2 regions of the Sporacetigenium sp. TC11 genome follow, and region 2 is predicted to be linked to the other one. Evidence: a T-box and tRNA genes for the amino acid it is inferred to sense, from the RefSeq annotation. Region 2 holds a T-box; the other holds one or more tRNA genes.
The links. A T-box is a leader RNA that pairs with one kind of tRNA and senses whether it is charged. The one in region 2 lies ahead of ACUSRV_RS09575 (valine--tRNA ligase), so its partner is inferred to be a tRNA-Val.
Positions count from the first base shown of each region.

Region 1 (3,425 bases), on a different contig from region 2:
TTTGATCCTAAAGGATTTTTGGAAGAATTAAAGAAACTTAAATCTGATGGGATAGATACTAAGAATATAAAAATAAGTGATAGATCCCATGTTATATTCCCTTATCATAAAGAATTAGATGCATTATCTGAAAATGCAAGGGGAGAAAACAAAATAGGAACTACAAAAAAAGGCATAGGACCTTGTTATATGGATAAAACAGAAAGATCAGGAATAAGAATTTGTGATTTAATGGATAAAGATATATTTGCATCTAAACTTAAACAACAAATAGAAAGTAAAAATCAAATAATAGAAAAGATATATGGTGGACAAGGATTTAAGTTTGATGATATATATGAAGAATACATAGGATATGCGGATAAAATAAGAGGATATGTAGATGATACATCCGTAATATTATATGAAGCTATAAAGTCTGGCAAAAAGGTATTATTTGAAGGGGCTCAAGGTACTCTATTAGATTTAGATTTAGGTACTTACCCTTATGTTACATCTTCTCATCCAACATCAGGAGGTTTCTCTATTGGGGCAGGAATAGGACCTAATATGATAAAAGATGTAGTTGGAATTGTAAAAGCATACACAACAAGAGTAGGAGAAGGACCTTTTGTGACAGAATTGTTTGACGAAACAGGAGAGAGAATAAGAACACAAGGTCATGAATTTGGAACTACTACAGGAAGACCTAGAAGATGTGGATGGTTTGACTCTGTAATAGTTAGATATGCCTCAAGGGTAAATGGACTAACAAGTATATCATTAATGTTATTAGATGTATTAACAGGATTTGACAAAATTAAGATATGTACAGCATATAAATTAGGAGATAAAATAATAAAAGATTATCCTGCATCATTAGAAGACTTAGCTAAATGCGAACCAGTATACGAAGAATTAGATGGATGGAACGAAGATATATGTAATGTAGAAAATTACGATGATCTTCCAGAAAACGCAAAAAATTATATTAAAAGAATAGAAGAGATAGTAGAAGTAAGTGTAGATATGATATCTGTAGGTCCTAAGAGAACTCAAACAATAATTAGAAAAAATATATTTTAATGTATTAAAAGCTGTTAATTTTATTAACAGCTTTTTTTATTAAAAAAATTATAATAATATGTTGACATATGTCGATAAACCTAGTAATATATATAAATGTGAGTGGCACAAATAATATGACCCATTAGCTCAGTCGGTAGAGCACCTGACTTTTAATCAGGGTGTCCCGCGTTCGAGTCGCGGATGGGTCACCATATAATAAATTTAATAAGGCCCATTGGTCAAGCGGTCAAGACACCGCCCTTTCACGGCGGTAACAGGGGTTCGATTCCCCTATGGGTCACCAAAATCCGGGATTATAGCTCAGCTGGGAGAGCACCTGCCTTACAAGCAGGGGGTCACAGGTTCGAGCCCTGTTAATCCCACCATTTGCGGCCTGGTAGTTCAGTTGGTTAGAATGCCAGCCTGTCACGCTGGAGGTCGAGGGTTCGAGTCCCTTCCAGGTCGCCAAAATAACTTTCCCAAAAGTGTGCATGCTAGTGTGGCTCAACGGTAGAGCAGCTGACTTGTAATCAGCAGGTTGTAGGTTCGATTCCTATCACTAGCTCCAATAAAAAATAACCTTAGGTATATACCTAAGGTTATTTTTTATTGTTTAATTTTGCTTTCCCATCTTAAATCATTTCCTACAAACTTAATCACTCTAAAGCTATCTAAGATTCTAGACAAGGTTCTTTGAGTATAAACTTTACCTATTTCCATAGGTGATAAATTTGTAGATATTATTGTCTTTTTTCCTTCAACCAATCTTGAATTTACTATATTAAATAATTCACTATTAGTAAATGAATTAGTAACTTCTGTCCCTAAATCATCTATTATGAGTAGATCACACTCAAATAAGTTTTTATAATTTTCTTCATTAATTATGTTATTGCCTTTTTTAAACTTGTAACTTTCTAATATATCCAGTATTTTAAATGATGTCTGATATATTACAACAAAACCTTTATCTAGAAGTTCCTTAGCTATACAGTTACACATAAATGTTTTTCCTAATCCTGTTGTTCCATAAAAAAGTAAATTTTCTTCATTATCATTTTCAAACTGTAAAACGAAATTTTCACATATAGATAAAATAGTTAAAATATTTTCTCTAGGGGATATAGTACTATTTTCTGATTTTGCATTAGAAAATATAGATATATCAAAGTTTGAGAAGTTTTCTTTATTTAATAACCTATCTAAATTAGACATTTTATAAGCTTCATTTATTATTTCTTGCTTAAGGCAATTGCACTTTTCCCCATTAGATAAAAATCCTTTATCTTTACATGAATCACAGTAATACTTTAATTCTAAGTATTCAAGAGGTATTCCATATTGAGATAATATTTCTTCTTTTTGTTTTTTTAGACTATCCATATTATTCTTAGACTCAAGTACAAGATGTTCTCGTTTTTTAGGATCTAATAAAACGGCTCTTGTTAATTTCAGGCCTGTTTTAGATATTTCTTCATCAATTTTTTTTATTTCTGGTATTTTATCATAAACTTCTTGTTTTCTTCGTTGAAGTGCATAATCGTTATTATCTCTTCTTCTTTCATATTTTAAGAGTATTTGCCTCAACTTACTATCGTTCATTTAATCACCTACTTAAATTTTTCTCTTTGGCTAGCTTCTATTAATTTTTCAAGCTCTTCAGGACTATACTTTGTAAAAGTTTCTTCAAAGTTATGGAATTTAGTTTTTGTATAGGTATTTTGTTGCTTATATTGTTTTGGTTGACTATACTGTTTCGATTGGTTATTTTGAATATTGTCCTTCGATTCTACATCTTTTACTTTTTTAAATCCTTTTTCATTCCAGCTTTTTAGTACTCCGTTTATATACGCTATAGAAGGATTTGAGGTGTTCTTAGACTTTGAACAGGCTTCTAATATAAGTTCTATATCAAAGTTCATTTTATCAATCCAACTATCTATAATTTCCTTTTCTGACTTAGAAGGCTCTCTAGAAAAACCAAGTTCATTAAATATAGTTTTATATATAATATATCTTTCGTTTTTCGTTGATAAAGAGTTTTGTAAATCTTCGGGAGTATATATCTTGGCATCATACCAATTACGTATTATACCTTCTATATAATTAACTGTTTTTACTCCTCTTTTTTCCTTTGCAAACTCATATGCCATTTTTATCATATCTGGATTCATATTATATTTATCCATCATATCTAATATTTGAATTTTTTCATTTGGAACCAAAGGTCTATTTATTGTCTCATTTATAGAATTAAACATTTTTTGGACTTTTGGATTTTCATTTATAGATACTAAATCGTCTGTATTTCCTTTTTTAGGTTGGTTAGGGTTTAGTATATTTTCTATATATAATTTCTTTAAATCTAGAAATTCAAC
Region 1 is NZ_JBYVNY010000013.1:34,490-37,914, forward strand. Features, by position in the region: gene ACUSRV_RS15000 (adenylosuccinate synthase) at 1-1,065, shown strand, start outside; tRNA gene ACUSRV_RS15005 (tRNA-Lys) at 1,184-1,259, shown strand; tRNA gene ACUSRV_RS15010 (tRNA-Glu) at 1,277-1,351, shown strand; tRNA gene ACUSRV_RS15015 (tRNA-Val) at 1,358-1,433, shown strand; tRNA gene ACUSRV_RS15020 (tRNA-Asp) at 1,439-1,515, shown strand; tRNA gene ACUSRV_RS15025 (tRNA-Thr) at 1,541-1,615, shown strand; gene ACUSRV_RS15030 (ATP-binding protein) at 1,654-2,649, opposite strand; gene ACUSRV_RS15035 (DnaD domain protein) at 2,658-3,425, opposite strand, start outside.
Region 1: it has a tRNA-Val gene. The T-box ahead of ACUSRV_RS09575 (valine--tRNA ligase) is inferred to sense a tRNA for this amino acid. The anticodon was not compared.

Region 2 (3,425 bases):
CAAATCTAGATGCATTCCAAAGCTTATTTGCGAAATTTCTAGCTGATTCCACCCTTTCCATATGGAATCTCATATCATTCCCTGGAGAGTTTCCTGTAGCTAATGTAAATCTTAGTGCATCCGCTCCATAAGCTTCTATTATTTCTAATGGATCTATACCATTTCCTAATGATTTACTCATCTTTCTTCCTTCTGAATCTCTAACTAAACCATGTATTAAAACATGCTCAAATGGTATTTCATCCATACAGAACTTTCCGGCAAATACCATTCTAACTACCCAGAAGAATATAATATCGTATCCAGTAACTAATACGTTTGTTGGATAAAAATAGTCAAGTTCTGGAGTTTTATTTGGCCACCCTAAAGTTGAAAACGGCCATAATGCAGAACTAAACCAAGTGTCTAATACGTCTTCATCTTGTTTAAATGCATTGCTGTTACATTTAGGACATTTATCTGGTCTTTCTGTTGATACAACTATTTCTTCGCAATCTTGACAATAATATGCTGGTATTTGATGTCCCCACCATAACTGTCTAGATATACACCAATCTCTTATATTCTCTAACCAATGTAGATATGTTTTTTCAAATCTTTCTGGTACAAATTTAACCTTTTCTGACTTAACAACATCTATTGCTGGTTTTGCTAACTCGTCCATTTTAACGAACCATTGTTTTGATAATCTAGGCTCTATTACCGTATGGCATCTATAACATTCTCCAACATTATGATTATGATCTTTTATGTTTAATAAATATCCGTGTTCTTTTAAATCTTCCACTAATTGTTTTCTACAATCATATCTATCCATATCTTTGTACTTACCAGCTTTTTCGTTCATCGTTCCATTTTCGTTCATAACGTTTATTTTTGGTAAGAAGTGTCTTTGAGCTATTTCAAAGTCATTAGGGTCATGTGCAGGTGTTATTTTAACTGCACCAGTACCAAACTCCATATCAACATAATCGTCTGCAACTATCTCTAATTCTCTTCCAACTAATGGTAGTATAGCATTTTTTCCTATTAACTTTTGATATCTTTCGTCATTCGGATTAACCGCTATAGCAACATCACCTAACATTGTCTCAGGTCTTGTTGTAGCTACTTCTATATATTCATCACTATCTTGTATAGGGTATTTTACATGATAAAAATTACCTTCATGCTCCTCGTGCTCAACCTCTGCATCTGACAAAGTTGTTTTACAATCTGGACACCAGTTTATTATTCTATTCCCTCTATATATATGCCCCTCTTTATACAACTTTACAAAGAATTCAGTAACTGCTTCATTACATCCTTCGTCCATAGTAAATCTCTCTTTTGACCAATCACAAGAATCACCTAATTGCTTCATTTGGTCTACTATTTTTCTACCAAATTCATTTCTCCAGTCCCAGGCTCTATTTAGAAATTCTTCTCTTCCTAATTCATACTTAGACTTACCTTCTTGTTCTCTTATTCTTTCAACCACTTTAACTTCTGTAGCTATACTTGCATGGTCTGTTCCCGGTTGCCATAATGTTTCATATCCTTCCATGCGCTTCCATCTTATAAGAATATCCTGTAAAGTATGATCTAGCGCATGACCCATATGTAGTTGACCCGTTATATTTGGTGGGGGAAGCATTATAGTAAACGGCTTCTTATCTTTATTTACATTCGCCTTAAATAAATCTTGTTCCAACCACTCATTATATAATCTCTTTTCAAAATCCTTAGGGTCATAGGTTTTAGGTAAGTTAGTTTTTTCCATATTAAACCTCCTATTTAATAGTTTTTTGCAATAAAAAAGAGCCTTTCGCACTTGTAAGGACGAAAAACTCGCGGTACCACCTTAATTCCAGAAAAACTGGCTCTTTATAGATATAACGACTCTCGCCGTCTAAGCCTACTGTTACTTCAACTTAGAAGCTCCAAAGCTACCTTCTGTAAATCATCGCTTAGAAAACCTTCCAACCTAGGGTCTTCCTCTCTGTAAGTTGTATTTACATACTCCTCTTTTTCATAGCTTTTAAATATATTTATTTATATAATTATATATATCCTTCTAATTATTGTCAATATTAATTATTTTCAAAACTATTTAACCAATAATTTTTAGGAATTTCTTTTTCATTTATTTTCATAAATACATAACCATTATTTTTATAGTAATTTATTATCTTATCTAACGCTTGTACTGTTTGATCTTTTTCATGCATCAATAAAACTATTTCATCTTTTCCCTTTGAATAAATTTCTACGTTATTTATTATCTTCTGAGAACTATTTTTCCAATCTTCAGTATCTAAATTCCAGTCCCATATTTTATACTTTGATTTTAATAGCGCCTTATATGAATCAGTTGGCATATATGGTTTGCTTCCATAAGGGAGTCTCATGATACTACTATTGATTCCTGTTATATTATATAGTGTTTCCTTACATATATCAAACTCTTCTACAGTGTGATTTGGATTTTTATATAATTTATGAATGTCATGAGTGACACTGTGAAATGCCGGAGTATGTCCATTATCTACTATATCTTTTACTTGTTCTGGATAACTTTTCATATTCCCATCTATCATAAAAAATGTAGCTTGAGCATCGTTATTTTTTAATATTTTTATTATTTCATCTGTATATTTCGAAGGGCCATCGTCAATTGTAAGATATACTATCTTTTCAGGTCTAGGTTTTGGACCTTTTTCATTATTATCTATAGATGCCTTTATTAACTTTGTCAATGTATTGTTAGCTAATTGTCTATCGTTTATATTATAATTATCGTATGATAAAGAATAATTCTTTGCTGTATAAAATAACCCCCAAAAAATCAAAAGAAAAACTCCTATTAATTTTATTTTTTTATTCATTACCGATAATCCCCCTGAATATATTTCATAATACAGTATTAGCTTACCATTTTCATCAATAATCGACAAGTTACAGTTTTGTAAGTAATCTTATTAAACTATAAAAAGCTAGATAAGTTTATCTAGCTTTTTATAGTTTGTTATTATTTATTTATATGAATTTCCTTCTAAATATGTCCGATGTTTCTTCTTTTTTATTATAAGAATCTAATGATTCTATTTTCTTTATTCCTAACGATGTTAAAAATTGAGCTACATTTATATTATCAAATGGAGTTTTCATAGAGGTTTCATTAGAGTATTCATCTACATTCTTAGTTCCCTCTTCTACGCTTATATTTCTTCTAGGACCACCTACGCATCCACCTATACATCCCATGCCTTCTATAAATGTAGCATCTACTTCTCCACTTATTAGTTTTTCCAAGCCTTCCTTGCATTCTTTTGCACCATTAAATGCTATCGCTTTAAATGGTATATCATTATCTATACTTTTTACTGATATTTCTATTGCCTTACTTACTCCACCAACTCTCGCGTAAGTTCTTCCAGAAAAGG
Region 2 is NZ_JBYVNY010000005.1:140,591-144,015, reverse strand. Features, by position in the region: gene ACUSRV_RS09575 (valine--tRNA ligase) at 1-1,762, opposite strand, end outside; T-box leader at 1,815-2,024, opposite strand; gene ACUSRV_RS09570 (polysaccharide deacetylase family protein) at 2,073-2,867, opposite strand; gene ACUSRV_RS09565 ([Fe-Fe] hydrogenase large subunit C-terminal domain-containing protein) at 3,019-3,425, opposite strand, start outside.